3 regions of the Alkaliphilus metalliredigens QYMF genome follow, and region 2 is predicted to be linked to each of the others. Evidence: riboswitches for the same ligand, from Rfam matches in the RefSeq annotation. Region 2 holds a riboswitch; each other region holds the start of a gene.
The links. A riboswitch is a leader RNA that binds a small molecule or an ion and turns the genes downstream of it on or off. The one in region 2 is predicted to bind molybdenum cofactor.
Positions count from the first base shown of each region.

Region 1: another riboswitch for molybdenum cofactor. It lies ahead of AMET_RS05050 (substrate-binding domain-containing protein); the one in region 2 lies ahead of AMET_RS15590 (molybdopterin molybdotransferase MoeA).
Region 3: another riboswitch for molybdenum cofactor. It lies ahead of moaA (GTP 3',8-cyclase MoaA); the one in region 2 lies ahead of AMET_RS15590 (molybdopterin molybdotransferase MoeA).

Region 1 is NC_009633.1:1,067,260-1,071,547, reverse strand. Features, by position in the region: gene AMET_RS05060 (ATP-binding cassette domain-containing protein) at 1-548, opposite strand, end outside; gene AMET_RS05055 (ABC transporter permease) at 548-1,240, opposite strand; gene AMET_RS05050 (substrate-binding domain-containing protein) at 1,255-2,118, opposite strand; molybdenum cofactor riboswitch at 2,244-2,368, opposite strand; gene ribH (6,7-dimethyl-8-ribityllumazine synthase) at 2,619-3,080, opposite strand; gene AMET_RS05040 (bifunctional 3,4-dihydroxy-2-butanone-4-phosphate synthase/GTP cyclohydrolase II) at 3,082-4,288, opposite strand, start outside.
Region 2 is NC_009633.1:3,215,809-3,220,096, reverse strand. Features, by position in the region: gene AMET_RS15595 (ATP-dependent metallopeptidase FtsH/Yme1/Tma family protein) at 169-1,941, shown strand; RNA gene ssrS (6S RNA) at 2,107-2,286, shown strand; molybdenum cofactor riboswitch at 2,373-2,489, shown strand; gene AMET_RS15590 (molybdopterin molybdotransferase MoeA) at 2,613-3,842, shown strand; gene AMET_RS15585 (molybdopterin biosynthesis protein) at 3,891-4,288, shown strand, end outside.
Region 3 is NC_009633.1:4,188,143-4,192,430, forward strand. Features, by position in the region: gene AMET_RS20090 (extracellular solute-binding protein) at 1-401, opposite strand, end outside; gene AMET_RS20095 (hypothetical protein) at 495-905, opposite strand; gene moaA (GTP 3',8-cyclase MoaA) at 909-1,871, opposite strand; molybdenum cofactor riboswitch at 1,982-2,102, opposite strand; gene AMET_RS20105 (ferritin-like domain-containing protein) at 2,270-2,767, shown strand; gene fdhF (formate dehydrogenase subunit alpha) at 2,896-4,288, opposite strand, start outside.

The DNA.
Region 1 (4,288 bases), 2.1 Mb from region 2:
ATTGTGGTTTTGTTTTCATGGAAAAACGCCTTTAGCTGTTTTTCCAGCATGAGAACGGATGTTGGGTCCAGGTTAGCCGTTGCCTCATCTAATAGTAAAAGCTCTGGACTAAAAATGATCCCTCTGGCTAAGGCAACTTTTTGGGCTTCTCCTCCTGAGAGCGTCCATGCTTTTTGATCTTTTAAATGCTCTATCTCCATATCTCTTAGCAAGCGGTCCACTCGTCTTTGGATTTCTTCTTTTTCTATCTTTCTTATTTTTAATGGATAAGCAATATTGTTAAAGACCGTAGTCCGCAATAAATAAGGTTTTTGAAAAACCAATGTCATTTTTTGTTTAATCTCATCGGTGATGCTAGCGCCACTATATTCAATTAAGCCATTGGTAGGCTCAATAAGTCCTGCAATCATTTTAATCAAAGTACTTTTACCCGCCCCATTGGGTCCAATAATCCCGAAAAAACTACCCTGGGGGATTGTTAACTCCTCAATACAAAGAACAGTTTGCCCCTTATATGATTTTTGTAGGCCTTTGATCTGTAGTTGCATTATGATTCCTCCTGCTGAAGTTTATATAGAATTGAGTTAATTAAAAATGATAGTAATAACAACACAATACCAATGGCAATGGCTGTTTCATAGTCTCCTTGGCTTTTGAGCATGGCAATGGCTGTTGTCATCACCCGTGTATCTCCTCTAATATTTCCCCCTACAATCATGACAGCCCCTACCTCTGATATGGCTCTACCATAACCAGTCACAATAGCAGCGAAGATATTGATACGCAATTCCTTAATCAGTAGGACTAAGGTTTGCATTTTGTTGGCTCCCAATGTTTCAGCTACCTCCTGAATCTCTCTCCCTTTTTCCTTGGTACCATTATAGACAATCCCTATAATGATCGGCATCACAAGACAAATTTGTGCCACAATCATGGCTGTGGGGGTATAGATAATTCTAAGCACACCGAGAGGACCACTTCTAGAAAACAATAAAAAGATAACTAATCCCACAATCACTGGAGGTAGACTCATCATAGTATAGACAAATCTAACAACAAACTGCTTCATGGGAAAATCCTTAACAGCCAGCAAAATACCCAGGGGTACTGCCACAAAGCTAGAGATTATACTGGCTGTCAATGTAACATATAAGGATAGTCCAACAATTCCATAAATCTCTCGATCAAAGGATAATAAGAGCATCAATGCACTTTTTGTCCCTTCTAGTATTTGTCCCATCTAGCTCCCCCCTACTACTTGGCGTTAGGTATAAATAAAGACTGACCAAACTCTGATTGACCAAACTCACCGATTAATCCCTGGCCCTTTTCAGACAAAAGCCACTCTATCAAAATCATTGCACCCTCATAATTAATTTGAACATTCTTATTGGGATTCACTGCAATCACACCATATTGATTAAAAAGCATTCCATCGCCTTCTAGTATAATATCTAAGTCTAAGTTATGCTTCATAGACAGATAAGTCGCTCGATCAGACAAGGTATAACCCAGCATTTCATTGGTCATCTGAATGACAGCACCCATACCTTGTCCCGCCGATACATACCATCGTCCCTTAGGGTCAATCCCTAAGGTTTCCCATAACTGCAGCTCCATCTTGTGGGTCCCTGAGTCATCTCCCCTTGAAAGAAATGTTTCCTCTGTATTCTGAAAAATGGAGAGGGCTTTTAGGATATCATTTTTTGCCAATACTCCAATATCCGCTGGATCATCCTTAGGTCCAATTAATACAAAATCATTGTACATCACGTCAAACCGTTGGATTCCATGATCTTCTTGGACAAACTCATCCTCAGCCTTTTTAGAATGAGCCAATATTACGTCAACTTCTCCATCTTTCCCCATTTGAAGTGCCTGTCCCGTTCCAACCGCCACTACTTTGACTTCAACACCTGTATCCTCAGTCAAGATAGGTAAAATATCATCTAGCAGACCACTATTTTCTGTACTGGTTGTTGTCGCTAAAAGAATACTATTTCCTGTAGATTGACCACTTTCTTTATGATCATCTATGGCTCCCTGACTACAGCCAATCACAGTCATTGCCACCAAGAGTACTGTCATTAGTAAAACATGCCATTTTCTTATTTCCATCGCTTTAATCCCCCTAAAAGTTCCCAATTATATTGCTCCTGGTAACAAAACTTTTTTCAAGAGCATTTCAGAAAAATAACAAAATACACCTTATTAGTCTATAAAAAAGCGCCTAAAAAGGCGTCGCATTAGATTTGCGCACTCCTTTCCGCTATGGGAGGCATTATTGTTTCCAACAATACCCTACAGGCTTGCACTCCATCAGACCATTGATCTATTAGGAGTCATAAGCTCGGAGAATTAATATCATTTCATTAGTCTTTCTATCTATTCTAATCATACCCTACCCCTTAATGGAGTGTCAATATTTTCACCAGTCAAAAAAACAACTCTCACTTTGTTTTGCGTCCATTGTAATTAGAATTCCTAAAGAAGTAACAAATTATTATTTGTTGGTAGCGATTTACAAAGATGAAAAAAAGTGTTTCTTTTTCTCAATTTTGAGCAAAAGAAACACCTTTTTCATCTTGATGCTATAACAATCAGACTGTATTCGATAATTAAAATTCTTTTAATAAATTAGCCATTTCAATAGCAGTTACAGCGGCTTCAAAGCCTTTGTTTCCTGCCTTAGTACCGGCTCTTTCAATAGCCTGCTCGATCGTATCTGTTGTCAGTACACCAAAAATCACTGGTACCTCTGTTTCCAGTGATACACTGGCAACACCCTTAGTGACTTCACTAGATACATAGTCAAAATGCGGTGTGGCACCTCTAATCACTGCTCCTAAACAAATGACACCATCATACTTTTGAGACTTCGCCATTTTTTTTGCTATCAAAGGCATCTCAAATGCTCCAGGCACCCATGCGATCTCGATATTCTCTTCATCCACGCCATGTCTTTTTAAGGCATCTATAGCTCCTGATAACAGTTTGCCTCCTATAAACTCATTAAACCTTCCCACAATAATGCCAAATTTTTGTCCCTTTGAAATTAACTTTCCTTCGTATACTCTCATTTTACTTTTCCTCCTCCATATTTAATAAATGTCCCATTTTATCTTTCTTGGTTTTTAAATAGAATTCATTTCTTTCATTATGATTCATTTCAATCGACACTCTTTCAACAATTTCGATGCCGTAACCCGTAATACCAGATAGTTTTTTAGGGTTGTTTGTCATCACTCTAATTTTTTCAATCCCTAGATCCGCTAATATTTGAGCACCGATACCGTAGTCTCTCATATCTTCCGGGAACCCCAGAGCCAGGTTGGCTTCCACTGTATCCATCCCCTCATCCTGAAGTGCATAGGCTTTAATCTTATTGATTAATCCAATCCCACGGCCTTCTTGCCTCATATACAACAGTACTCCTCTGCCTTCATCTTGAATTTTCTTAGCAGCCTCAGCATACTGTTCACCACAATCACATCTTAATGAACCAAAGGCATCTCCTGTTAAACACTCAGAGTGCACCCTTACCAACACAGGTTCCCCACCCGATACATCACCCTTAACCAGGGCTAAATGGTGCTCTCCATTGAGCTTATTTTCATAACCCACCATTTTAAAATCTCCATATTTAGTTGGCAGGACTGCCTCAGTAACTTTTTCTACCAATTTTTCATGCTTACTTCTATAGGAAATTAAATCAGCAATGGTGATAATCTTTAAATTATGTTCCTTAACATATTCCATCAGTTCTGGCACCCTGGCCATGGTTCCATCTTCATTCATGATTTCACAAATCACTCCTGAAGGGTCAAGCCCCGCCATTCTAGCCAAATCCACAGCAGCTTCTGTGTGTCCTGCCCTTTTTAGTACCCCACCTTCTTTGGCTACTAAAGGAAAAATATGCCCTGGCTTTGTGAAGTGCCTAGCCGTTGCCCCTGGGTCAACTAGCTTCAGTATCGTACAAGCCCGTTCACCGGCAGAAATACCCGTTGTGCATTCAACTGAATCAACAGAAACAGTAAAGGCTGTTTCCTTTGGATCCGTGTTATCCGTTACCATGGGAAAAATATTCAATTTCTGTAATGCACTCTTAGTCATGGGTGTGCATATGAGTCCTCTCCCATACCTAGCCATAAAGTTAATGGTCTCCGGGGTGGCTTTTTCCGCCGCCATCAAAAGATCCCCTTCATTTTCTCGATCCTCATCATCCACCACAACAATCATCTTACCTGCTTTGATCTCTTCGATAGCCTCTTCTATAGTATTAAATTTA
Region 2 (4,288 bases):
GACAGCGTATGAATAAGCATTACCCCTATAATCTGTATCAATAGAATATAGAGGCCATGAAACAAACTTTTGCTTTGATGTCGAATGTGTTAACATAATATATCTGGTTAAATGAAACACCCCTTACATACCAAGTTTTTTAACTAACTTTTGAAAGGGGGTTTTTTTATGTTAAAACTAACTAAAAAACAATTGATTATAGTACTTGGTATTGCTATTGTTGTTGTGAGTGCAATTGGTTATGCCGTTTATACTCAATATTTTAATGAGGATAAACTGGAGATTAGTTATACTGCTTTCTTAGAAAGTACAGAGGCAGGAGAAATTAGAACCGTCAATCTATCGGAAGGTCCTAAATTGACAGGAGTCTTTGAGGATGGAAAACAGTTTATAACAGACCATCCAAGAACTGACAGTTTGAAAGAAAATTTGTTATTACATGGAATACAGGTCAGAGAAACAACAGACCAATATTCTGTTGTTCAAGTAATTACATTTGTTGTTTTGATAGGTGGATTTATTGGGGTCGCCATCTTTTTATCTAAGAAAAATGCGACACAAACCTCTAAGGAATACGACAAGATGTCTGATGTTGAGTTTTCTACTCAAAAAGACTCATCGATTCGATTTGCAGATATTGCAGGGAATCAAGAGGCGAAGGAAAATGCCATGGAGCTTGTAGACTTCTTGAAGAATCCAGAGAAGTATAGCCGTTATGGTGCAAAAATGCCTAAAGGGGTTATCTTATATGGATCTCCAGGAACGGGAAAAACGCTATTAGCAAGGGCTCTGGCCAGTGAGGCGGGAGTTGAATTTTTAGCTGTTTCCGGTTCGGATTTTGTACAGGTATATGCAGGATTAGGTGCTGGTAGAATCCGTAACTTATTTAAAAAGGCAAAAGACAAAGGAAAATGTGTCATTTTCATTGATGAAATTGACGCCATTGGAAAGAAAAGAGATCGTGGAGGTTTAGGTGGTAGCGATGAATCCGACAGGACACTAAATGCATTATTAACTGAGATGTCTGGATTTAAAGGTAGCGAAGGAATCATCGTAATGGCGGCAACTAACCGTCTGGATATACTTGATGATGCACTACTAAGACCTGGACGATTTGATCGTCAAATTGAGATAGGACTACCTGATCTGAAAGCAAGACAGGATATTCTACAATTATATACTCAAAATAGACCTATAGATCCAAAGGTGTGCTTACGAGGAATTGCACAACAAACTGTTTATTTCAGTGGTGCCAAACTTGAAAATTTAATGAATGAAGCAGCTATTTATGCAGCAAGAGAAGAAGCAGACTTTATTACGGAAGGACATATAGATAAGGCTTTTTACACAGTGGTAGCTGGAGAAGAGAAGAAGGATCGAAGTAATATTCAGCCAATTGATAGAAAGATTACTGCATATCACGAAGCAGGTCACGCTGTTGCCACAAAGCTATTGTGTCCCCAAAATAAAGTGACAAAGGTAACGATTATACCAAGCACCAAAGGAGCTGGTGGATTTAGTATGAATATTCCTCCAGATCAAATGTATCATACTAAAAATAGTATGGTAAATAGTATTAAAGTTGCTTTATCAGGAAGAATCATAGAAGAAATTGTTTTTGGACCAGATTTTGTCACAACAGGAGCCAGTAATGACATTCAAAAGGCAACAGAAATTCTAGGTGCAATGATCAAACAATTTGGGATGAATGATGAAGTAGGTATGATTAATTATGATGTTTTATTTGGTCGACAAGGTGCTTGTGACCAACGAGTAATGGAACTAACAAAGTTAAATATGAAGCGTTTATACGATGAAACAAAGGTGCTCCTAGAGAAGAGCCTTAACATTGTTGAGGCTGTGGCGGAGGACCTATTAATAAAGGAAACATTAAAAGAAGATGAAATCAATGAGATTTTCAGTGGATTTCAATCTATGTAATGAATGAACTCGAAGATAAAATTTTGATCCTATAAGTAAAAAAAGTCTTATAATGCAGGGATTCCGTGGAAGCTAGAAAGCAAGGAATGTTTTGAAGGAAAATCAGCCTTAAAAGGCAAAAAGTTCATTTTATATTTTCTTTGTTTTGGTGTATAATAAGTTAAAGACATTCTGAGATGTACGTTTTGAATCGTAAAATTCAACCGACAGTAAACATCCGGGAGACTAAGTTTTTACTTGGACTACATGCCACCGTCGAGTGGACTTAGGAAGAGTAAGGCAAGTCACCCACCTAGAGTGAGGTGCGGGTGTGAATTTTGCATCTGACGGCATCTTGGATTAAAAACCTCCTATTTATAGGAGGTTTTTGTTGTCTTAATAAAAATTGAATTTTCTGACCAAATGTGGTACGATAATAATGAATTTAATAGAATGTTACGAATTTCCGAGTGAGATTATCTAAGGCGATGCTACGATGACTTACCTCTGGGTAAATGAAGAAATTCTCTTGCCTCCCGAACTTGAAAAGGAAATTTGCTTTACATAAGAATTCTAACTAACGAATTCATATTTGTGTTAAAGCTAATCCTTTTGGATTAGCTTTTTTGTATTTAAGTGGGATATGAGTCGACGCCATAGCGTCAGACGAATTTGACGGGGGGGATATTCAAATGATTGAGTTATTAGATACTGTAACACTAGAAGAGGCAAAACAGATTGTCATTGAAAATTTCAAAGAAACATCCTTGGATAGTGAAAAGGTACCGTTATTTAAAGGGGGGGGGAGGGTCCTTGCTACGGACATCACAGCACCTATCGATGTGCCGGGATTTGACCGCTCTACTGTTGATGGGTATGCTGTTGTGGCTAGAGATACCTTTGGGGCCAGTGAATCTTTACCGAGCTTTCTAGACATGATTGGAGAGGTCGAAATGGGTCAAGGGACCTCATTGCATTTACAAAGAGGGCAAAGTTGCTATGTGCCTACTGGGGGAATGATTCCTGAAGGCTGTGATGCAGTTGTCATGGTAGAGTATACAGAGGCTTTAGATGAGAAAACAGTGGGCATTCAAAGTTCTGTTGCACCTAGAGAAAATCTACTGAAAAAGGGAGATGATCTGTCGAAGGGCGAACTAATCTTTAAAAAGGGACATCGTCTTCGGCCTCAGGATATAGGGGTGCTCTCTGGTATTGGATTTACGGAAATTGATGTTTATCAACCGATTAGAGTGAGTGTCATCTCTACTGGGGATGAAATTATTGGACCAGAAGAAGAATTGAAATTGGGGCAAATAAAGGATATGAATACTTATAGCTTAGGAATAGCGGCTATGGAAGATGGTTGCGAAATTGTGGCCACTGCCGTTGTTAAAGATGAGATAGAAACATTAAAGAATAAAGTTCAAGAATTGATGCAAAAAAGTGATGTGATCTTAATTTCTGGAGGGAGCTCTATGGGGACTAAGGATGTGACAAAAGATGTGATTGATGCCTTGGGAAATCCCGGTGTGTTATTCCATGGAATCGCAGTGAAGCCTGGTAAACCCACAATTGGGGGAAAGATATCAGATAAAGCGATTTTTGGCTTGCCAGGGCAACCTGTATCGGCCATGGTGGTCTATCAAACCTTAGTGCGACCATTCATCCACTTCCTTTATGGCTTAAAAGTGCATATGCCTTATATTGAAGGATCGGTTGCAGTCAACATTCCCTCGGCTCCAGGGAGAGAGCATTATGTCATGGTAGTCATACAGGAGGAAAATGGGGAGAAAAGAGTGTATCCTGTCCATGGAAAATCTGGCATGCTGACCACAATGACAAAGGCCCATGGATACATCTGCCTTGCTTTAAATCAGGAAGGTGTGAGCCTAGGTGATGCTGTTAAGGTGTATTTATTTTAGCTATTATCAAAAGATGTAATTTACTAAAGCAATTGGGGGGGCAATTGAATGGAAAAGAAAGAAAGAAGTTTATATTTGACTAGTATTCCTTTGGAAGAGGTCCGAGGGATGTATTTAAAAGCCATTGAAGAGCACGGAGGAATCCCTGAAAAAAAAGAGGAGATTTCTGTAGAAGAGAGTTTAAATCGGATTACAACAGATCCTATTTTTGCTAAAAAGTCTTCTCCAAACTATAACGCTGCTGCCATGGATGGCGTGGCGATCATCTGCAGTAGAACCTACGGTGTCTCTGAAAAAGAGCCGATACGGTTAATATCCCCGAGGGATTTTATATATATCAATACCGGCGGTGTGATTCAAGAACCCTATGATGGGGTCATCATGATTGAAGATATTGTGGAAATAGATCAGAATACAATTGAAATTCATGAAGCAGCTAAGCCTTG
Region 3 (4,288 bases), 970 kb from region 2:
AATGGGTCTAGAGGCTCCAATAAGCCTTTATGGAGCAAGCTATAGTCGCTGCCAATGGGTATGATATCAGGTAGCTGTCCTAGTTTGGCAGCTGACTCTACTTGTATGGGTCCTCTTTCCCAGGTCAAGGGCTTAAATTGAATGTATACACCGGGATAAGCCTTTTCAAATGCCCGAATTTTATCATAAATCCACCTGAAGTTTGTGCCCGTACTTTGATCTAATCGTGGGTAGTCCCAGAATGTAATGACGCCAGTCCACTCCGGCTTATCTTTTACTTTATTGTAGTTCATTTCATTAGGACGATGAAACAATAAGTAAAAGGGTCCTATTATCATAAATAAAACAAATATGATACACAGAAAAAGGGTGATACCATTTTTAAGTTTTCTCTTGGCCATATACATTCCCCCTACTCCAATTTATTCATCTTTAGATTTGATTATTCATAGGGAATGTATATATGCAAAAATGACTCAAGGGCCTAGACTATTCTAGGCCCTTGATTGGATTTTCAACGAATTTCCTATTTGTACATCTCCTGTTTTGATCGTCTTTGCAAAAAAGATATGTTCTTGAATATGGCATTTTCTAGACTTTGAGATCAGGGGACAATTTGGGTGACAGTGTTTCCCTATTTCTGTTATTCTGATGACAGCTTGCCCCATCTCATATAAATCCACTTTATTCAGCACTTTCAAGGATAAGCCTTCCACTATAAAGTTAGCTTGAAACCGATTATGACAAAATCCCTTTCCAGTAGTTTCAACTAATTCTTTTAATCCCTTGGAGGTGATAAAACTCAATTGGCGTTCTTCTTGATTCTTTACTTCTACCAAAATACTTTCACATTGATGCCAGTTTCCCCCTTGGTCCTTATCATAAATTCCTTGGATCCTTTGCATCCATTAGCCCCCAATTTCAGACATGCTTCTTGCACTCATTTCATGCTTGTTGGTATATAGGTAATGTTTTTCAGGCTTTAATTGAATCCCGTTAGATAACACTGCTCCAATCTGTTCAGGATTTTCCCTAGCCACCCTTAATAAATCAATTTCGTGGTTACTGTGAAGACATGGCTTCAGTTTCCCATCACTTGTGACTCGAATACGATTACAGCTCTCACAAAAATGGCTACTAATAGGATTAATAAAGCCAACCCTTCCTTTTGCCCCCGGCAGTCTATAGAGTCTAGCTGGGCTAGTGGCATCTGTTATAATAGGAACCAATCCTTCAATTTTACTTTTCACTTCCTCATTGGATAGAAAACGGTCTTTTGCCCAACCACTTGCTTCCCCAATAGGCATCAACTCAATAAATCGAACATCAATAGGATCATCTACTGTTAAATTAGCAAAATCCTCTATTTCATCCTCATTATATCCTCCGATCACAACAACATTCAACTTCACAGGAGTCATCCCTAAGCGCAGGGCTTCCTGTATCCCTTCCAACACTTGGCTTAAATCGCCGCCCCTGGTGATTTCTTTATATCTGTCAGGTCTTAGAGAGTCAATGCTAATATTAATTCTTTTTAGCCCCGCATCTTTTAATGCTTCTCCATATTTTTTAATGAGGAGCCCATTGGTGGTCAATGCAATATCTTGAATTCCAGGTATATTTGAAATATTTTTAATTAATCCGATGACCCCTTTTCTAACTAGAGGTTCTCCACCAGTAATTCGTACTTTATTAATACCATTTTCCGCACCTATTCTGACGATTTGTTCGATTTCTTCCAAGGTTAATATATCTTGATGTGTTTTTTTATAGATTCCCTTTTCAGGCATACAATATTGACAACGCAAATTACATAGATCCGTGATAGAAATCCTCATGTAGTTAATGCTTCTTTGGAATGTGTCTTTCATGTATTTTCCCCCTTAATCATCTACTTAATGATGTGCTGGTGTTTGGATTAACTTTTTTTCGGATAAATATGAATATATAAAACAAAAACTAGTCCTCGAAAGGACTAGCTTAAATAGCTAGTATATTTCCTTTCCAATGTTGGGAGGCACAAAAATTTCTCTAGGTACCTATCGGCCACTAACCTTAGACAGTTTGCCCTTAGGAAAAGTAACTCGGAAATAAATTTTATTGAATTGTCTGGTAACTCATTTTATTATATCAGACTTTTTTACAAATTGAAACTAGCTATGGATAATTATTGTACTTCCCTTTCAATAAAGTCCCTATCTTGTGTATTTTTTTTAGTTTCATTGTGCTATAATTTAATTGATAATATTTTATCAAAGGAGAGGATACCTTGAAAAAGTATATTAACGTTCTTAAGTATGCTATGGAAATGGAAAAGCAGGGCCATCAATTTTTCAAAGAAAATGCTCAAAAAATGACCTTACCTAGTGCTAAAGAAATGTTTGAAAAACTTGCAGAAGTTGAGCTAGATCATTATCACTTCCTAGAAGATCAGGTTAACCATATGGTGAGTAACAATGAAGTCAAGGAAGTAGAAATGGATATTAACCGTGAAAATAATATCTTTGAAGAACGGGCCACTAAGGAAATGTTAGAACACACATTAAGTGAATCTATGGTACCAGATTTAACTGTCTTAAGAAGTGCTTACTTAATGGAAAAAGATTTTGCAGAGTTTTATCATGATGCTGCCTTAAAGGCTGAAGAACCTAAAGTAAAAAAACTCTTCACTACCCTAGCCACATGGGAAGAAGGTCATGAACGTTTTTTTAAAGAAGAATATGATCGTCATATGAAAGAATATATGTATCAACCTTGGGGGGGATAGCACTCGTCTGATGCTCTGGCATCGACTCATATCTCACTTAAATTTAAACTAGTAAAAGGAGTCGCTTGTGACTCCTTTTACTAGTTTATGTCCAATAAAAAAGATGGCCTAGTGTAGGCCATCTTTTTTTATCTTGCTATTATTTTTACAACTTTAACACCTGTCACCTTAAGCCCTGGAATTTTACAGTATTTATCCAAGTCTGTTCCATTAGTTAATACATTAGCTGCTCCTTCAAAGTAATGGAATGGCATGAACACAACATTTTCATCAACAATTTTTGTGACTTTTGCCTTTGTTCGCACTTCACCCCTAGGAGATTTCACCTTAACAGTTTCTCCATTCGTTATCCCTAGAGACACGGCTAGATTTGGATGCATTTCAATATAACTCTCTGGTGCCATTTGATTAATTCCCTCGGTCTTTCCTGTCATTGTTCTGGTATGATATTGATATAGAATTCGACCGGTTGTTAAGATGAGTGGATATTCCTCATTACCTAGTTCACTTGACTCCACATGTTCCACTGCCATGAACAATCCAGCTCCTCTGGCAGGCTTTCCTGTATGGAGAAACTTTGTTCCTGGATGATCTTCAGTAGGACATGGCCATTGAATTCCAATATCCTCAATTCTATCATAGCTGATTCCTGCATACTGCGGTGTCACTTGTCGAATTTCCTCAAAGATCTCTTCAACGTTTTTGTACTGCTTGTCGTATCCTAGGTGATTCATCAATTCCATGAAAATCATCCAATCAGCCTTGGCTTCTCCTTGAGAATTCACAGCTTTTCTGACTCGTTGTACCCTTCTTTCTGTGTTCACAAAGGTACCATCCTTCTCTGCAAAGGAAGCTGCGGGTAACACCACATCTGCTAGTTCTGCTGTTTCTGTTAAGAATAAATCTTGTACAACAACAAAGCTATTCTTTAAGGCTTCTTCAACATGATGAGTATCTGGATCAGAGACCATCGGATTTTCACCAAAGATATAGATCATTTTCACATCACCATGGGCTGCTTTATGCATTACTTCTGGAATGGTTAATCCAACATTATTAGAAAGCTTTGTATTCCAAGCCTTCTCAAACTTGTTAATCACTTCTGCATTTGTTACCTGCTGGTATCCAGGCATTACATTTGGTAATGCACCCATGTCACAGGCTCCCTGTACATTATTTTGCCCTCTTAGTGGGTTGATGCCAGTTCCTTCTTTTCCTAAGTTACCTGTGGCTAATGCTAAGTTAGATAAACTCATGACACTTTCAGTTCCATTGTGATGCTGGGTGATTCCCATACAGTAAAGAATACTTCCTCTAACGCCTTGACCATATAGACGTGCTGCTGCACGGATATCCTCTGGCTTAACACCACAAATCTCTCCAGCCATCTCTGGGGTATATTTTTGTACAACTTTCTTTAGTTCTTCAATTCCTTCTGTATTCTCTTCTATATAGGTTTTATCTTCTAAGCCCTCTTCAAAAATTACATTAAGCATTGCATTAGATAGGGCAATACTGGTT